DNA from 3 places in the Streptomyces sp. NPDC101776 genome. Region 2 is predicted to be linked to each of the others. Evidence: riboswitches for the same ligand, from Rfam matches in the RefSeq annotation. Region 2 holds a riboswitch; each other region holds the start of a gene.

Region 1 (5,397 bases), on a different contig from region 2:
CGTGGCCGGTGCCTCCGCCTTCACCGGCGGCGCCGCCGTCACCCTCCCCGCCCTGCTGCGGCTGAAGCGCGCCGGGACCGCCTTCAGCGCAGCCCTGTCCACCGATGACGGTGTCACCTGGACCCCCCTCGCCGACGGAGAGATCCCCGGCTTCGGTGACGCCCCCTACCACGTCGGCCTGGTGGTCTGCTCGCGCAGTCAACCGGTCCGCTGCACCACGGAGTTCGACGAGGTGAGCATCACGCCCACCTGATCCTCCACGGATTGGAGACGCACAGCAATGAGCCGCACTTCCCCCCACGAGCACCTCCGCAGAACAGAGTTGAGCCGCCGCGGTCTGTTGAGGACCGCGGGCGGGCTCACCGCAGCCGTCGCCCTCGGCGGCGCCGCGGTGGCCACGACCGCGCACGCGGCCCCGGCCACCTTCACCCACCCCGGCATGCTGCACAACGCCGGTGACATCAACCGGGCCAAGGTCAGGGTCGCGGCGGGAACCGACCCCTGGCTGTCCGGCTGGAACAGGCTGACCGCCAACTCCCATTCCCAGTCGACCTGGACGAACCGGGCGACGGCGACGATCATCCGGGGCGGCGACGGCCAGAACTACAGCCTGCTCTACAACGACATCGCCGCCGCCTACCAGAACGCCCTGCGCTGGAAGGTCGGCGGCACCGAGGCGAACGCCGTGTGCGCCGCGAACATCCTCAACGCCTGGTCGTCCACGCTGACTTCGGTCACCGGGAACGCCGACCGGTTCCTCGCGGCCGGCCTCTACGGCTGGCAGTTCGCCAACGCCTGCGAACTCATGCGGGACTACAGCGGCTTCGATCTGGACGCCGCCAGGGCAATGCTGGCGAACGTCTTCTACCCGCTCAACAACAGCTTCCTCACCAACCACAACGACGCCTGCATCACCAACTACTGGGCCAACTGGGACCTCTGCAACATGGCGTCGATCCTGGCCATCGGGATCCTCAACGAGGACAGCGCCAAGTACGACCAGGCCGTCGCGTACTTCAAGTCCGGTGCGGGCAACGGCTCGATCGCGCACGCCGTGCCGTACCTGTACACCGACTCGGACGGCTACGCGCTCGGCCAGTGGCAGGAGTCGGGCCGCGACCAGGGCCACACCGTCCTGGGCATGGGCCAGATGGGCGCTATCTGCGAGATGGCCTGGAACCAGGGCGACGACCTGTACTCGTACGACAGCCGCCGCTTCATGGAGGCCGCCCAGTACGTCGCCAAGTACAACGCGGGCAGCGACGTGCCCTTCACCACCTACACCTGGGGCACCGGGCAGAGCTGCGCCCAGTCGTCCCAGACGGTGATCTCCGCATCCTCGCGCGGCCAGATCCGGCCCGTGTGGGCGATGCTCCACTTCCACTACAACCGGCGGATCGGTCTCGACGACAAGTACATCTCGGCCATGTACTACGACCTCGTCGCGCCCGAGGGCGGGGGAGGTGACTACGGCTCCGACAGCGGCGGCTACGACCAGCTCGGCTTCGGCACCCTGATGTACGCGAAGTAGCGGCGCGAGGCGTCCACGGATCGGGCCGGCGGTGCCTGCTCCGTGGACGCCCTCTTGACCTCCGGCGGCACCGGATCGACACTCCAGTAGGGAATCCTAGTGAACAGGTAGGGAAACATGGGGCGCCTTGAGCCGGTCACCACCTCTCGCGTGGACCGTTCGCCCCTTCTGACCTCCCGCCGTCACATCGATCTGCTGCGGGTCTGCAGCGCCATGAGCCCACTGCGCTGAGCCCCTCCACCGCTCGACGACGCTTCCGCCGCGCGTACGTCCACGCGCCCGTACCCGGGGAGTCCCATGTCCAGCACGCCTCTCGCCGCCATCCCCTCGCCCCGGTCCACCCCCGCGTTCCGGGGCCGGATCGGCCGTGACGCGCGGAGCGGGCACTACGCCGTGCCGCGCCGCTACCGCCTCCATCTGTCCACCGCCTGCGCCGACGGCCTGCGCATCGCCGTCACCCACAGCCTGCTCGGCCTCGACGAGAGCTGTCCGGCCGTGTTCCTGTCCGCCGTACCCGACTGTCCGAGTGGTGGACACTCCGCACTGCGTCCGCTCTACGAGGCGAGCGCGCACCGCTACTCCGGACCGGCCACCGCGCCGGTCCTCAGCGACGACTGGTCCGGCCGGATCGTCAGCACCCACGCCCCCGACATCACGCGCGACCTCGCCCGGCACTTCGGCGAGGGCGGACCCCAGCTGTACCCGTGCGGCGCCGAGTCGGAGATCGAGGCCGTCGAGCGGCTCTGCGCACAGGGCATCGAGGACGCCGCGCAGCGCGCCGGCGCGGCCGGTGGCGAGCAGGAGGAGCACGAGGAGGCGCTCGGCCGACTGCTGGAGACGCTGGGTTCGCTGGACCGCTGGCTGGACGGCCGTGAGCACATGATCCGTGACGAACTCACCGCCGCCGACGTCGAGTTGTGGGTGTCACTGGTCCAACTCGACACCGTGCACCGCTACCACCTGGACGCCGCCGCCGTGCAGCGGATCGCCGACCACCCCCACCTGTGGGCCTACGCCCGCCGACTGGCCGCCCATCCTGCCTTCGGCACCCACCTCGACCTCGACGGCATCGCCCGCCGCCACCACGCCCGTTGCCGGGGCCTGGAGGCCGCCGGCGCCGCTGTCCAGATCCTGGACTGGGCAGCCCACGCGGCGGACGAAACGGGAGCTTGCCGCAGTTGAGCGCCGTCGACGCCGTCCGAGTGCTGGACAGGCATTGACATACGTTCGGACAATTGTCTTAACTTGCGACCTAGAACGGTCATGAGTGTCAGCGACAAGCCCTGGCTTGCTGACCGGCAACCCTCGCACGCGGTGGGGTGCCCCAGGTGACGACCGGACCGGATGACGTTTCGGTAAGCGCGCGGCCCCCAGCAGGGCCGGAACAGTGATGGGTGACGGACATGTACGCAGCTCTCCGGACGGCGACGCGCCGCTCCCCGGGCTGCGTACTGCCGTGCACGAACCCTCTCGTCGCCGACCGCGCCGTCGATCTGCTCCGCGTCAACAGCGCACTGTGTAGCACGTGTACCGCGCCGGGCTTCGCCCGCTGTCGAGGCTGACGACTTCCCCCAGTCCTCGCGTCCCGCGTTCCTGACGAACACCGCCCGTGCGGTGTGCCGTTGTCCGCCCAGTCCCCGGTCCCGTGCGTTTCCCACCGTGTGCGTCGCGCCAGCCACGCCCAGGTGTCGCGACCCGGGGTGTCCGACTTCCGCCGGAGCCCTCCATGACTGAACCCCCGGGAACCACCGTGTCCCTGGCCGACGCACCGTCTGCCGACGCCCCGTCAAAACCCCTGACAGCACAGCGAGTTCAGCCGCTGCGCCGGCCCGGCCGGTGGATCGTCACGCTGGTCGTGCTGGTGGTGGTCGCCCAGTTCATCCACGGACTGGTCACCAACTCCTTCTACCAGTGGGACCGCTTCGGCTACTGGTTCCTGCGCCCGACGATCCTCGACGGACTCGTCATCACCCTCGAAGTGGCGGCGCTCAGCGCGGTGTTGGGCCTCGTCGGAGGCATCCTGCTCGCCCTGGCCCGACTCTCCAAGAGCCCGGTACTACGCGCGGCGAGCTGGACCTATGTATGGGCCCTGCGCTCGATCCCGCTCATCGTGGTGCTGATCTTTCTCTACAACTTCAGCGCCCTGTACCAGACGCTGAGCATCGGCGTCCCCTTCGGCCCCGCCTTCTTCTCCTTCGACGAGTCGAAGCTCGCCACCGACATGGCCGTCGCCGTCGTCGGCCTCAGCCTCAACGAGGCGGCGTACGCGGCCGAAGTGGTCCGCGGCGGCATCCTCTCCGTCGACCAGGGCCAGCACGAGGCGGCCTCCGCCCTCGGCCTGCCGAAGAGCTACCAGTTCCGCAGGATCGTCTTCCCGCAGGCACTGCGCTCCATCACCCCGAACTACGTCAACCAGCTGATCGGCCTGATCAAGAGCACCTCGCTGGTCTTCTACGTCTCGCTGCTCGACCTGTTCGGCTCCGCGCAGACGATGGGCTCGACCTACCCCGGCGACATCGTGCCGCTACTCCTGGTCGTCACCGTCTGGTACCTGATCCTGACCAGCGTCGTGTCCGTCATCCAGTTCTACGTCGAACGGCACTACGCCCGGGGCGCCACCCGCAACCTGCCGCCCACCCCGATCCAGAAACTCCGCGCCGGTGTCACCGATCTGCGGGCCCGCATCCGCAGGGAGACCGCGATATGACCGCGAAGACCGCCGAACCGCTCGCGGACATCACACCCGCCGCCGTAGAAGTGCACGACGTGCACAAGTGGTACGGCGCCCACCGGGTCCTGGACGGCGTCGACCTGACCGTGCGGCCCGGCGAGGTCACCGTGATCCTCGGCCCGTCCGGCTCCGGCAAGTCCACGCTGCTGCGGGTCATCAACCACCTGGAGAAGCCCGAGATCGGCTACGTCAGCGTCAACGGCGAACTGATCGGAGTGAAGCAACAGGGCGGACGGCTCAAAGAGTTGAGCGAGCGCGCCATCCTCACCCAACGTGGCCGGATCGGGTTCGTCTTCCAGAACTTCAACCTCTTCCCGCACCTGACCGTCCTCGACAACGTGGCCGCGGCTCCCGTCGCCACCGGCAGGCTCGGCAAGCCCGAAGCCCTGGAACTGGCAAGGGAGTTGCTCGGCCGCGTCGGACTCGCCGAGAAGACCGGCGCCTACCCGAGGCAGCTCTCCGGCGGCCAGCAGCAGCGCGTCGCCATCGCGCGGGCCCTCGCCCTGCGCCCCGGCGTCATCCTCTTCGACGAGCCGACCTCCGCCCTCGACCCCGAACTCGTCGGCGAAGTCCTCGCCGTCATCAAGGACTTGGCGACCAGCGGCACCACCCTCGTCATCGTCACCCACGAGATCGGCTTCGCCCGCGAGGTCGCCGACCGGGTCGTCTTCATCGACGGCGGAAAGATCGTCGAGCAGGGCCCGCCGCACGAGGTCCTCGACAAACCACAGCACGAACGGACCAGGGACTTCCTCAGCAAGGTCCTCTGAGCCCCACCTCTTTCACCCTCATCAGTCCTTCAACACCGAGCCTAGGAACAGCCATGTCTCCCCTCAGCCTTCGCAGCAGACTCACTCGCGGACTCACCGCCGGCACCGTCGTCGCCTCCCTCGCGGGCGGGCTCGCCGCCTGCGGGGGAGACAGCGACGCGGCCACCACGTCGAGCAACGCCGCCTCCGGCACGGTCACGGTGGGCGCGCTCTCCCTCGGCGCCGCCAAGGAGACGACGCTCAAGGTCGCCGAAGTGAAGTCGATCAGCGCCGAGTTGCCCAAGGCGATCGCGAAGAGCGGCAAGCTGGAGATCGGCGTCGGCTTCCTGCCCGCCGGCTCCCCGCCGCTCGGCTACGTCGGCTCG
Region 2 (5,397 bases):
GTCGAAGACCGGCTCCAGCGGGGTCTGGTACAGCATGTGGTGGACGAACCACAGCACGGAGTTGGCGATGCCGTTGTACGCGTCGGCGTGCACGTCGGCCGGGATGGCGAGCATGCGCACACCGTCCTCGCCGACCCCCCGCCGTACCGCCTCCCGGTCACCCTCCGACAGCGCCGAGCACACCCACAGCGCCCCCGCGTCCGGCCCGATCGCCGACAGCCCGGACACCAGCCCGCCGCCACCCCGCCGGGCACGCAGCGAACCGTCGTCGCCCACCTCGTACGAGACCGGGCCACGATTGGACGCGACGAGCACCTGAGCGGCACCGGACGGGGACGAGGGGGACGACGTAGAAGCCATACGGCACAACCTAGCCCGGCCCGGAAACGCTCAAACGTACGGACGGGTCACAACGGACCGGATGGATCCGTATACGGCCAGGCCGCGACCGGACCGCGACCGGGGCGCGGCCTGGGCATGGCCTGGGCATGGCCGGCCCACGGCCCGACCGGGGCCTGACCGGCCGTGCTGCTACGCCACCTTGCGGGACTGGTACTCGGTGATGTCCGCCATCGGCGGCCTCTCCTCCGTGTCCACGGAGTACGTGCGCGGCTCGAAACCGTCCGGACCCCGTTCGAACTGGGTCAGGGAGGGCCGGATCAGATGCCCGCGGGCCAGCCTCAGCTGAGCCGTGCGGTAGATCTGCGCGGCCATCCGCCCCAGCGCCTGCCCGTCCTGGTGCCGGTGCTTGCGCACCCCGACGTCCACCTGGGCGAGCGCGTCCAGACCCACCAGGTGCAGCGCGTCGACGAGCATGCCCAGCTCGACGCCGTACCCGACGGGGAAGGGGAGTTGCTCAAGGAGAGAGCGGCGGGCCGCGTACTCACCGCCCAACGGCTGCACGAATCCGGCCAGTTGAGGCCAGTGCATGTTCAGCAGCGGGCGGGCCATCAGCTCGGTGACGCGTCCGCCCTGGCCGGCCGCGCCGCCGAGCGGGCGGTCGTACATCGCCTTGACGAGGTCGACGCCGGGGTCGGTGAGCAGCGGGCCTACGATCCCGGTGACGAAGTCCGAGGAGAACTCCTTCAGGTCCGCGTCGATGAAGCAGACGATGTCGCCGCTCGTCACCAGCAGCGAGCGCCACAGCACCTCGCCCTTGCCGGGCACGGCGGGGATGCGGGGCAGGATGTCGTCCCGGTGCACGACCCGGGCGCCCGCCGCGGCGGCCACCTCGGAGGTGCGGTCGGTGGACCCGGAGTCGACGACGACGATCTCGTCGACGAGCGGGACCTGCTGCATGAGGTCATGACGGATGATCGCGACGATGTCGCCGACCGTCGCTTCCTCGTTGAGCGCGGGCAGCACGACACTGACCGACTGGCCCGTGCGGTGCTTGGCGGCAAGAATCTTGTGGAGCGGCCGATCGGTCATGGACCAGGAGCGGGTGCTCAGCCAGTGCTCGACTTCCTTCAGCACGTTGCGCGGCTCCTCTGCGTTCTCTCGGCGAGGGCTGGTCACAGACAGTGAGTGTCTGGTCCATCTCGCGGTTCGGACGGCTCACTCAACTGTCCTGGCCTTCGGTTACAGTCTTGAACAACGCTGATGACCATCGCATGTCGGGGGCCGTCGGCGAGACAATCGCGTACACAACTGAACACCGCTCATCCAGAGGGGCAGAGGGATACGGCCCGTTGAAGCCCCGGCAACCCTCCAGCCGGTCTTGTCGCATGTGGTGAAAGAACCGCCATGCGCCGAGGCTCCCGGCTCGGGAAGGTGCCAAATCCGTCTCATGGCGAAATGCGTCGTGAGGAAGATGAGGAAAGGGCCTCGCCTCCATGGCTGCGCAGACTGTTGCAAGCACCACGAACCCCGCGAAGACGGACACGACCGCCGCGGACCCCACCCCCACGAACACCGTCGACCTCGGCCCCGCCACCGCGCTCTCCTGCCGCGAGTGCGGCCACCGCGTCCCGCTCGGCCCGGTCTTCGCCTGCGAGGAGTGTTTCGGCCCGCTGGAGATCGCCTACGACTTCTCGGCCTACGACACCGAAGAGCTCCGCAAGCGGATCGAGGCGGGCCCCGCGAACATCTGGCGTTACGCGCCCCTGCTGCCCGTCCCCGCCGACGTGGCGACCAAGCCGAACATCAACCCCGGCTGGACCAAGCTCGTCCAGGCCGACAACCTCGCCCGCGAACTCGGCGTCGACGCCGGCAAGCTGTTCGTGAAGGACGACTCCGGCAACCCGACGCACTCCTTCAAGGACCGCGTCGTGGCGCAGGCCATCGAAGCGGCGCGCGCCTTCGACTTCACCACCCTCTCCTGCTCCTCCACCGGCAACCTCGCCGGCGCCGTCGGCGCCGCCGCCGCCCGGGCGGGCTTCCGCTCCTGCGTGTTCATCCCGCACGACCTGGAGCAGGGCAAGGTCGTCATGGCCGCGATCTACGGCGGCGAGCTCGTCGGCATCGAGGGCAACTACGACGACGTGAACCGCTTCTGCTCCGAGCTGATCGGCGACCCGGCCGGCGAGGGCTGGGGCTTCGTCAACGTCAACCTGCGGCCGTACTACGCAGAGGGCTCCAAGACCCTGGCGTACGAGATCTGCGAGCAGCTCGGCTGGCGGCTCCCGGACCAGCTGGTCGTGCCGATCGCCTCCGGCTCGCAACTCACGAAGATCGACAAGGGGCTCCAGGAGCTGATCAAGCTCGGGCTCGTCGAGGACAAGCCGTACAAGATCTTCGGTGCGCAGGCGGAAGGATGCTCGCCGGTGTCCGTCGCGTACAAGGCGGGGCATGACGTCGTACGGCCGCAGAAGCCGAACACGATCGCGAAGTCGCTGGCGATCGGGAACCCCGCGGACGGTCCCTATGTGCTGGATATCGCCCGGCGCACCGGTGGGGCTGTCGAGGACGTCACCGATGAGCAGTGTGTGGACGCGATCAAGCTGCTGGCGCGGACGGAGGGCATCTTCGCGGAGACCGCCGGTGGGGTGACCGTCGGTGTGGCGAAGAAGCTGATCGAGAGCGGGTTGCTGGATCCGACGTTGACCACGGTTGTGCTGAACACCGGCGACGGTCTCAAGACCCTGGACGCGGTCGCCGGTACTGGGCTCACCGCGACGATTCGGCCCAGCCTCGAGTCGTTCAGGGAAGCTGGGCTCGCGTCCTAGTCGTTCTTCGTCTGCGGGCCGGTGGGGGCTGGTCGCGCCCACGCGCCGGTAGCCGCAAATCGATACAGCCCCGCGCCCCTGAAAGACAAAAGCCGTACCTGACCGGAGGTCTTGAGCATGAGCGTTTCCGTCCGTATCCCCACCATCCTGCGCACCTACACCGGCGGCAAGGCCGAGGTCTCCGCCGAAGGCGCCACCCTCGCCGAGGTCATCAGCGACCTGGAGAAGAACCACAGCGGTATCTCCGCCCGCGTCCTCGACGACCAGGGCAAGCTGCGCCGGTTCGTCAACGTCTACGTCAACGATGACGATGTGCGGTTCGAGCAGGGGCTGGAGACGGCCACTCCGGACGGGGCCGGCGTCTCGATCATTCCGGCCGTCGCGGGCGGCTGATAATTACCCTTGGTAACGCCGGTTACCGAGAGTTCATCGAATTGCCCCCTCCGTGAGAGAAACGGAGGGGGCAATTCTGTATGGTTGAGCGCGGTAGAGTTGGGGAACGCGCACCACTCCGCATGCCGGACGCATATGAGTACCGGCTCCGCGTGCGATGAGAAGTAGCCAAAGTGTGTAGGCATTTTGCGCGTTATGTGCCCTTTATCGGGCCCGACTTGCCCTGAAGTCGGACGAATTCTCCGTAAATTCCCGACCGATCCTGCCCGGAATTCTCGTCGGATTGACCTGTTGCAGACGGCAGTTGGACGGATACATTCGGCCGCGGTCGACGCGTTCCGGCGCACGCCCCCAATCCTGTGGGGGGTGAGGTCTGACCCGGATCCGCGAAGTGTGGGTCCGTGCAAGGGCCAGTAATAGGGGAGTTAGGCATGGCTCAGGGCACCGTCAAATGGTTCAACGCGGAGAAGGGGTACGGCTTCATCGCGGTCGACGGTGGTGCGGATGTTTTCGTCCACTACAGCGCGATTCAGATGGACGGCTACCGCACCCTGGAAGAGGGTCAGCGGGTCGATTTCGAGATCTCGCAGGGTCAGAAGGGGCCGCAGGCGGACATGGTCCGGCTCGCGACCACCTGAAGCACGCGCCGACGAACAGCAGCGACGTTCTTCGTTCCTCATCGAAGGGCTCGTACTCCTGGGGGGTCACCTCCTGGGGTACGGGCCCTTCGGCATGCCCGGAGCCGGGGGTCGGACTCGGGGGCCGCAGCAGGGGCCGGAGTGGGTGCCAGAACGTGGGAGCCGCTTGCACTCGACCATGCCGAGTGCTAATCATTGGCGTTAGCACTCTGAAGGTGAGAGTGATAACGAAGGACCGGGTCGGTGAGGCCCGCAGGCCAGGTGGTGCAAGGAACCATCGGGGCAGGCAGGCCGTCCGTCGCGGGCGCCAGCGCGGTCCGGAGCAATCCACCCCAGTCCGGGAGGACCACTTCACATGGCCAAGATCATCGCGTTCGACGAGGAGGCACGGCGCGGTCTCGAGCGCGGGATGAACCAGCTCGCCGACGCCGTCAAGGTCACCCTTGGCCCCAAGGGCCGCAACGTCGTCCTCGAGAAGAAGTGGGGCGCCCCCACGATCACCAACGATGGTGTTTCCATCGCCAAGGAGATCGAGCTCGAGGACCCGTACGAGAAGATCGGCGCAGAGCTGGTCAAGGAAGTCGCCAAGAAGACGGACGACGTCGCCGGTGACGGTACGACCACCGCGACCGTCCTCGCCCAGGCCCTCGTCAAGGAGGGTCTGCGCAACGTAGCCGCGGGCGCCAACCCGATGGCCCTCAAGCGCGGTATCGAGAAGGCCGTCGAGGCCGTCTCCGGTGCCCTGCTGGAGCAGGCCAAGGACGTGGAGACCAAGGAGCAGATCGCTTCTACGGCCTCCATCTCCGCCGCCGACACCCAGATCGGCGAGCTCATCGCCGAGGCGATGGACAAGGTCGGCAAGGAAGGCGTCATCACCGTCGAGGAGTCGCAGACCTTCGGTCTCGAGCTCGAGCTCACCGAGGGCATGCGCTTCGACAAGGGCTACATCTCGGCGTACTTCGCCACCGACATGGAGCGTATGGAGGCCGTCCTCGACGACCCGTACATCCTGATCGCCAACTCGAAGATCGCCAACGTCAAGGACCTGCTCCCGCTCCTGGAGAAGGTCATGCAGTCGGGCAAGCCGCTGCTGATCATCGCCGAGGACGTCGAGGGCGAGGCCCTGTCCACGCTGGTCGTCAACAAGATCCGCGGCACCTTCAAGTCCGTCGCCGTCAAGGCTCCGGGCTTCGGTGACC
Region 3 (5,397 bases), on a different contig from region 2:
GTCACCAGGCGGAAGGGCGCGACACCTCGGGAGCGGGCGGCCTCGACGTAGTCGGCGCCGAGGGTGCCGATCAGGTTCGTGCGGACCAGCCGCAGCAGGATGCCGGCGACGAGCAGGCCCAGTGCCACGCCGGGCAGTACGGCGTGTTTCAGCACGTCCGCGACGGCTGCCCCGTCGCCGCTGCGGAGGGCGTCGAGGAGGTAGAAGCCGGTCGTGCTGGTCTGGTTCTGGAGGAAGAGCTGCACGTCGGTGCTCGCCCGGCCGGACGCGGGCAGCCAGCCGAGCTGGATGGCGAAGACGAGCCTCAGCAGCAGCCCGACGAAGAACACCGGGGTGGCATAGGTGAGGACGGCGAACAGACGCAGCGCCGCGTCGGGCGCTCGGTCCCGGTACGAGGCCGCCACCATGCCCAGCGGCACACCGACGGCGAGGGCCACCAGGAGGGCGTAGAAGGCGAGTTCGACGGTGGCGGCGCCGTAGGTGCCCAGGACGTGCGTGACCGGTTCGTTGTCAGTGACGGTGCGGCCGAAGTCGCCGGTCGCCAGGGACCTCAGGTAGTCCAGGTACTGGGTGAGCAACGGCCGGTCGTAGCCCGCCTGGTGGAGTTTCGCCTGGAGCTGGTCGGGGGTGAGCCGGTCGCCGAAGGCGGCGCTGATCGGGTCGCCGGTGGCGCGCATCAGGAAGAAGACCAGGCTGACCAGGATGAACACGGTGGGGATGATGAGGAGGAAGCGGACCACCAGGTAGCGGGCGAGTCCGTACCCGGCGGCGCCGTCGGCGGGGTTGCCGACGGCGCCGGGGGCCGTCTCCTGGGTCAGGGCACTCACTTCTTCGAGAGTCCTGCCCAGCGGAAGGTGTACGCGCTGGTCAGCGCGTCCGGCACACCGCTGACGTCGGTGCGGGTGACGATCGCGGTGGACCCCTGGAGCAGCGGCAGCAGCGGCACCTGCGCGGCGGCCTTGTCCTGCGTCTCCTTGAGGAGTTCGGCGCGCTTGGCCGCGTCGGTCTCCGTCTCCTCCTCCAGGATCAGCGAGCGTACGGCGGGGTCGTCATAGCCGTTGGCGACCCAGCTGTTGGCCGAGTAGAAGGGCGAGAGGTAGTTGTCGGCGTCCAAGTAGTCGGCGTACCAGCCGAGTTGGTACAGCGGGTACAGGTGCTTGATGCGGTCCTTGCCGTACTGGGTCCACTCGGTGGACTGGAGGTTCACCTTGAACAGACCGGTCGCTTCGAGCTGGGTCTTGACGAGCGCGTACTCGTCGGCCGAGGACGAGCCGTAGTGGTCGCTGTTGTACTGGAGGTTGAGGGTGACGGGGGTGGTCACCTTCGCCGCCTTCAGCCGTGCGGCGGCCGCCGCCTTGTCGGGGCCGCCCTTCTTGTCGCCGTAGAGCGACTTGAAGGAGTCGCCGGCGCCGGTGAGTCCGTCGGGCACCGAGCTGTAGAGCGGCTGGTAGCTGTTCTTGTAGACCTGCTGGGCGAGTTGGGCCCGGTCGACGGAGTCGGCCACGGCCTGGCGGACGGCCAGCGCCTTGGCCTTGTCGGCGTCCTTGGTCTTCGTGCCGTAGGGCTGCGTGGTGAAGTCGAAGACGATGTAGCGGATGCCGTTGCCGGAACCGGTGTGGACCTTGATGTCCTTCTTCCTGGCCAGGTCGTCGAGGTCGGCGGTGGTGAGGGTGCGGTAGACGGCGTCGACGGTGCCCTGTTGGACGTCGAGCTTGAGGTTGCTGGCGTCGGTGTAGTACTTGAGCTGGATGTTCTTGGTCTTCGGGGTGCCCAACTGGCCGCCGTAGTCGCTGTTTTCGGCGAAGGAGACCAGCGAGTTCTTGTCGTAGCTCGTGACGCCGTACGGGCCGCTCCAGGGCTTGGCCGCGACGATGGCCTTGTCGTCGAGGATCTTGTCGGCGGGGAAGGCCTGTTCGTCGACGATGTAGCCGGCCGCGGTGGACAACACCTGGGGGAACAGGGTGTCGTTGGCGGACTTGAGGGTGAAGACGACCGTGGTCGGTGACGGGGCGGCGACCGAGGCGAGGTTGTACAGGAGCGACGAGGGGCCGTTCTCGTCGGCGATCTTCAGGGTCCGGTCGAAGGTGAACTTGACGTCGGAGGAGGTGAGTTGGTGGCCGTTCGCGAACTTCAGGCCCTTCCGCAGAGTCACCGTGTACTCCTTGGGCCCGGTCAGCTCGATGCCGGTGGCCAGGTCCGGGGAGACCTCCGTGGCGCCGTTCTTCACGCTGAGGAGGGTCGCGTAGACCTCGCTCTCGATGGTGCCGGAGCCCGCGTCCCAGGTGCCCGCCGGGTCGAGGCCGGCCACCTGGTCGGTGGTGCCGACGGTGATCGTCGGACCGTCGGACCCGGTGGACGTCTTGCTGCTGGTGCAGCCGCTGAGGGCGACCAGGAACGCCGCGCCGAGGGATATGGCGCCGAGGGGTCGAAGAGGTCTGACGGTGCTGGAGTGTGCCATGGCTGGTCTCTGTCTCCGCATGGGTGGGTGCGCGAAAGGGGTGCGGCGGGCAGGACATGCCGGGCGCGCGCTGTCGCGTGAAGGGTGAGAGTGGGTGAAGGTGCTGCGCGAGGAACGGGTCAGCTGTGACAGAGACAGCTGGAGACCAGCAGCAGATCCACATGGCGCCGGGAGCACAGCACGAGGCCAGTTGCCACGCAGTCCTCCTCAAGGTGTCGCCGGCAACTGAGGCCGGTGGGAACGCACTTGCAGAACAGGAACATCCGCCGAGCGGTCACCTGGGGCACCCCACTGCGTCGGGGGTTGCCGTCCGGCCAGCCAGGGCTTGATCACCGGAACTCGTAGCTCGCGCTCACCGTAGATCGACTGTTCTGTCTGCGTCAAGAAGGCCCGGGGCGGCGACCGTGTGCGGGGAAGTCGCTTTCTGCCGGGCGCGGAGTCGGTGCCGACAGGGTTGGCGGGGAAGGGAGTTCCGCCGGGCGGCCAACTCGGTGGGGGTGCCGCGGTCATCGACGGCATCGTCCAGGGCCGCCCGCACACGGCCGAAGCAGACGGGCTCGCGCAGCCTCACATCCGGGCTTTCAGCACGTCGACCTCACAGCCCGGCGCGAACGGGTCGAAGCCGTGCTCGCTCAGCCAGCGAACCACCAGCAGGCTGCGGAACGACCACCACGCGCGGATCACGTCGAGGTCGACGTCGGTGCCGTAGCCGGCGATCAGGTCGTCGAGGCGCTCCTCGTGTCCGAGCGTGAAGGTGGCGAGGTCGTACAGGGCATCACCCTGGGCCGCCTCGGACCAGTCGATGATGCCGGTGACCTCGTCGCCGTCGACGAAGACGTGCGCGATCTGGAGGTCGCCGTGCGTGAACGCCGGAGTCCACGGCCGGAGCGCGGCCTCGGCGACCTGGCGGTTGCGGGCGACCAGGTCGGCGGGCAGGACACCGTTCGCGACGAGCGACTCGCACTCGTCGTCGAGTTCCGCCGCCAGCGCGACAACGCTCCGGCCGGGTCGGGGCGGCAGCGGCGCGTCGTGCAGCTTCCGGATGACGGCACCCGCCGCGGCCCACGCCGCCGGCGATCCGGTCGACGGCCCGCCGAGGCGCCCGAGCGTGGTCCCCGGGAGCGCGGCGATCGCGAGCACGTGCGGCTTGCGCCACAGGACCTCCGGGGTCGGGACCGGCGCCAGGGCCATCGCCTCGACCTCGACGTCGATACGCGCCTGATCGGCGTCCACCTTCAGGAACACGTCACCGACACGCAGGGTCGCGCGCTCGGAATGAGCGACGACGACTTCGACCTCGTCCATGGGCGACCAGTATTCCGGGGACGAACGGCGACGTCGCCGGGTTTGTCGCGTGCGGCTGCGCGGCTGACCGCGTCCTCTCGGCGTCATGGATCTGTCTGGCGTCACGTTCCGCGACTCGTCGGGCTTCAACGCCCTCCTGCGCCTACGACGCCCTTCGCAACCGGAAACGAGGGTGCGTCCTGGTGCTCCTTGTGGCCCTTGCGGCGACGAAGGTCCGGAGGTTCCGGCGGGGAGCGGCGCGCGACCTCCCCAGGCAGTGCGCCGCCCCCGCCATCGCGCCTCGATTACCCCCAGGTTCCCGCCGTACTCCCGCTCAGAGCCATGGGCACGCCATTCGGCGACCGCCGCGGTCAGGGGCGGGTCTGCGAACGTGGTGGGGTGTTCCTGTCCGAGACCACCCCAACCTGGCCCAGCCGCCCCTCCGGCCGTGTCGGCACGTCTTGGAACGGCTCGTCGCCGGTACCTCCCGGACCGACAACGAGGGCCGGCGACTTGTCGTCCAGGATCCGGCCCACTCTCGCCGGGCACGGCCGGACTCGGCGAAAGGTGCGCTCCCAATGGGTCAAGCGCATCGCCCGGGGTAACCGGAACGGAACGTGAGAGCCGAGCGCCTCTCGGTATTCCTCCAGCAGAAGCGCTCCCGCAGTCCGCAGGACGTGCGGGACTGAGCGAAGGAGCGCCAATGGATGCGGCCGTGCTGCTCGAGGTCGAGCACCGACAAGGTGATCGAGGATCTGACGGTCCGCTCCTGGACCGAGGAGACGAACTTCTGCCCCGCCGTCCGCGCGGCGATGCCGTCCTCACCCTCCTTCCATGCCGCCCCACCACGCGCCAGTCCCCGAAGACCGGCACCCGGCGGGGGTGCCGTAGGCTGCGCGCGCTGGCGTTGGTACACACATACGAATATCGAGGGAGCATCTGAATGGTGAAGCGAGACAGCGCCGCAGACCTGGTGGGGCTCCTGACTGCCGACGACCGCAATCTGGCCGAGTCGTGGGTCGCAGAGGTGTCGAAGTCCCTGAGTGGTCGCGTGGGCCGGGCAGAGCTCGACCGCGAGCTGCGAGAACTCTACGAAGCCCTGGTGGAGGCATTGCGGCAGGGCGCAGCCGATGTCCACTCGGAGCAGATGTCCGAAGTCCGCGCCCTGCTGACCGAGTTGTCGCGGAACAGGGCACGCCAGGGGTTCTCACCGAGTGAGACCGCCATCAGCGTCTTTGCTTTGAAGCGGGTCCTCGAACCGGTGCTGGAGAACGGCTCCGTCGACGAGATCCGCGCCTACGTGCGGCTCGCCCGCGTCCTGGACGGCCTGGGGCTCTTCACGATCGAGACCTACACGCAGACCCGGGACGAACTCATCACCGCGCAGGCGGAACAGTTGCTGGAGCTGTCCACGCCGGTGGTACGGCTGTGGGACGGAGTCATCGCCGTACCGCTGGTCGGCACACTGGACTCGGCGCGGACCCAGGTCGTGATGGAGAAGTTGCTGCAAGCCCTCGTGGACACCGGCTCGGAGCAGGCCATCATCGACATCACGGGCGTACCCGCGGTGGACACCCAGGTCGCCCAGCACCTACTCAAGACCATCGTCGCCGCCCGGTTGATGGGCGCGGAGTGCACCGTGTCCGGCATCAGCC

The links. Region 2 has a riboswitch for S-adenosylmethionine ahead of thrC (threonine synthase). Riboswitches for the same ligand answer to the same signal wherever they lie in the genome.
Region 1: another riboswitch for S-adenosylmethionine. It lies ahead of ACIRRY_RS03670 (amino acid ABC transporter permease); the one in region 2 lies ahead of thrC (threonine synthase).
Region 3: another riboswitch for S-adenosylmethionine. It lies ahead of ACIRRY_RS41390 (ABC transporter substrate-binding protein); the one in region 2 lies ahead of thrC (threonine synthase).

What each region holds. Positions count from the first base shown of each region.
Region 1 is NZ_JBIWMV010000001.1:844,364-849,760, forward strand. It holds gene ACIRRY_RS03650 (alginate lyase family protein) at 1-253, shown strand, start outside; gene ACIRRY_RS03655 (alginate lyase family protein) at 281-1,531, shown strand; gene ACIRRY_RS03660 (putative leader peptide) at 1,649-1,762, shown strand; gene ACIRRY_RS03665 (glutathione S-transferase C-terminal domain-containing protein) at 1,829-2,713, shown strand; SAM riboswitch class IV at 2,791-2,899, shown strand; gene ACIRRY_RS03670 (amino acid ABC transporter permease) at 3,258-4,238, shown strand; gene ACIRRY_RS03675 (amino acid ABC transporter ATP-binding protein) at 4,235-5,032, shown strand; gene ACIRRY_RS03680 (ABC transporter substrate-binding protein) at 5,086-5,397, shown strand, end outside.
Region 2 is NZ_JBIWMV010000006.1:236,470-241,866, reverse strand. It holds gene ACIRRY_RS21720 (trehalose-6-phosphate synthase) at 1-360, opposite strand, end outside; gene ACIRRY_RS21715 (glucosyl-3-phosphoglycerate synthase) at 532-1,476, opposite strand; SAM riboswitch class I at 1,659-1,820, shown strand; gene thrC (threonine synthase) at 1,836-3,167, shown strand; gene ACIRRY_RS21705 (MoaD/ThiS family protein) at 3,285-3,560, shown strand; gene ACIRRY_RS21700 (cold-shock protein) at 3,992-4,198, shown strand; gene groL (chaperonin GroEL) at 4,554-5,397, shown strand, end outside.
Region 3 is NZ_JBIWMV010000020.1:183,851-189,247, forward strand. It holds gene ACIRRY_RS41385 (ABC transporter permease) at 1-827, opposite strand, end outside; gene ACIRRY_RS41390 (ABC transporter substrate-binding protein) at 824-2,458, opposite strand; SAM riboswitch class IV at 2,696-2,805, opposite strand; gene ACIRRY_RS41395 (phosphotransferase family protein) at 3,026-3,763, opposite strand; gene ACIRRY_RS41400 (STAS domain-containing protein) at 4,686-5,397, shown strand, end outside.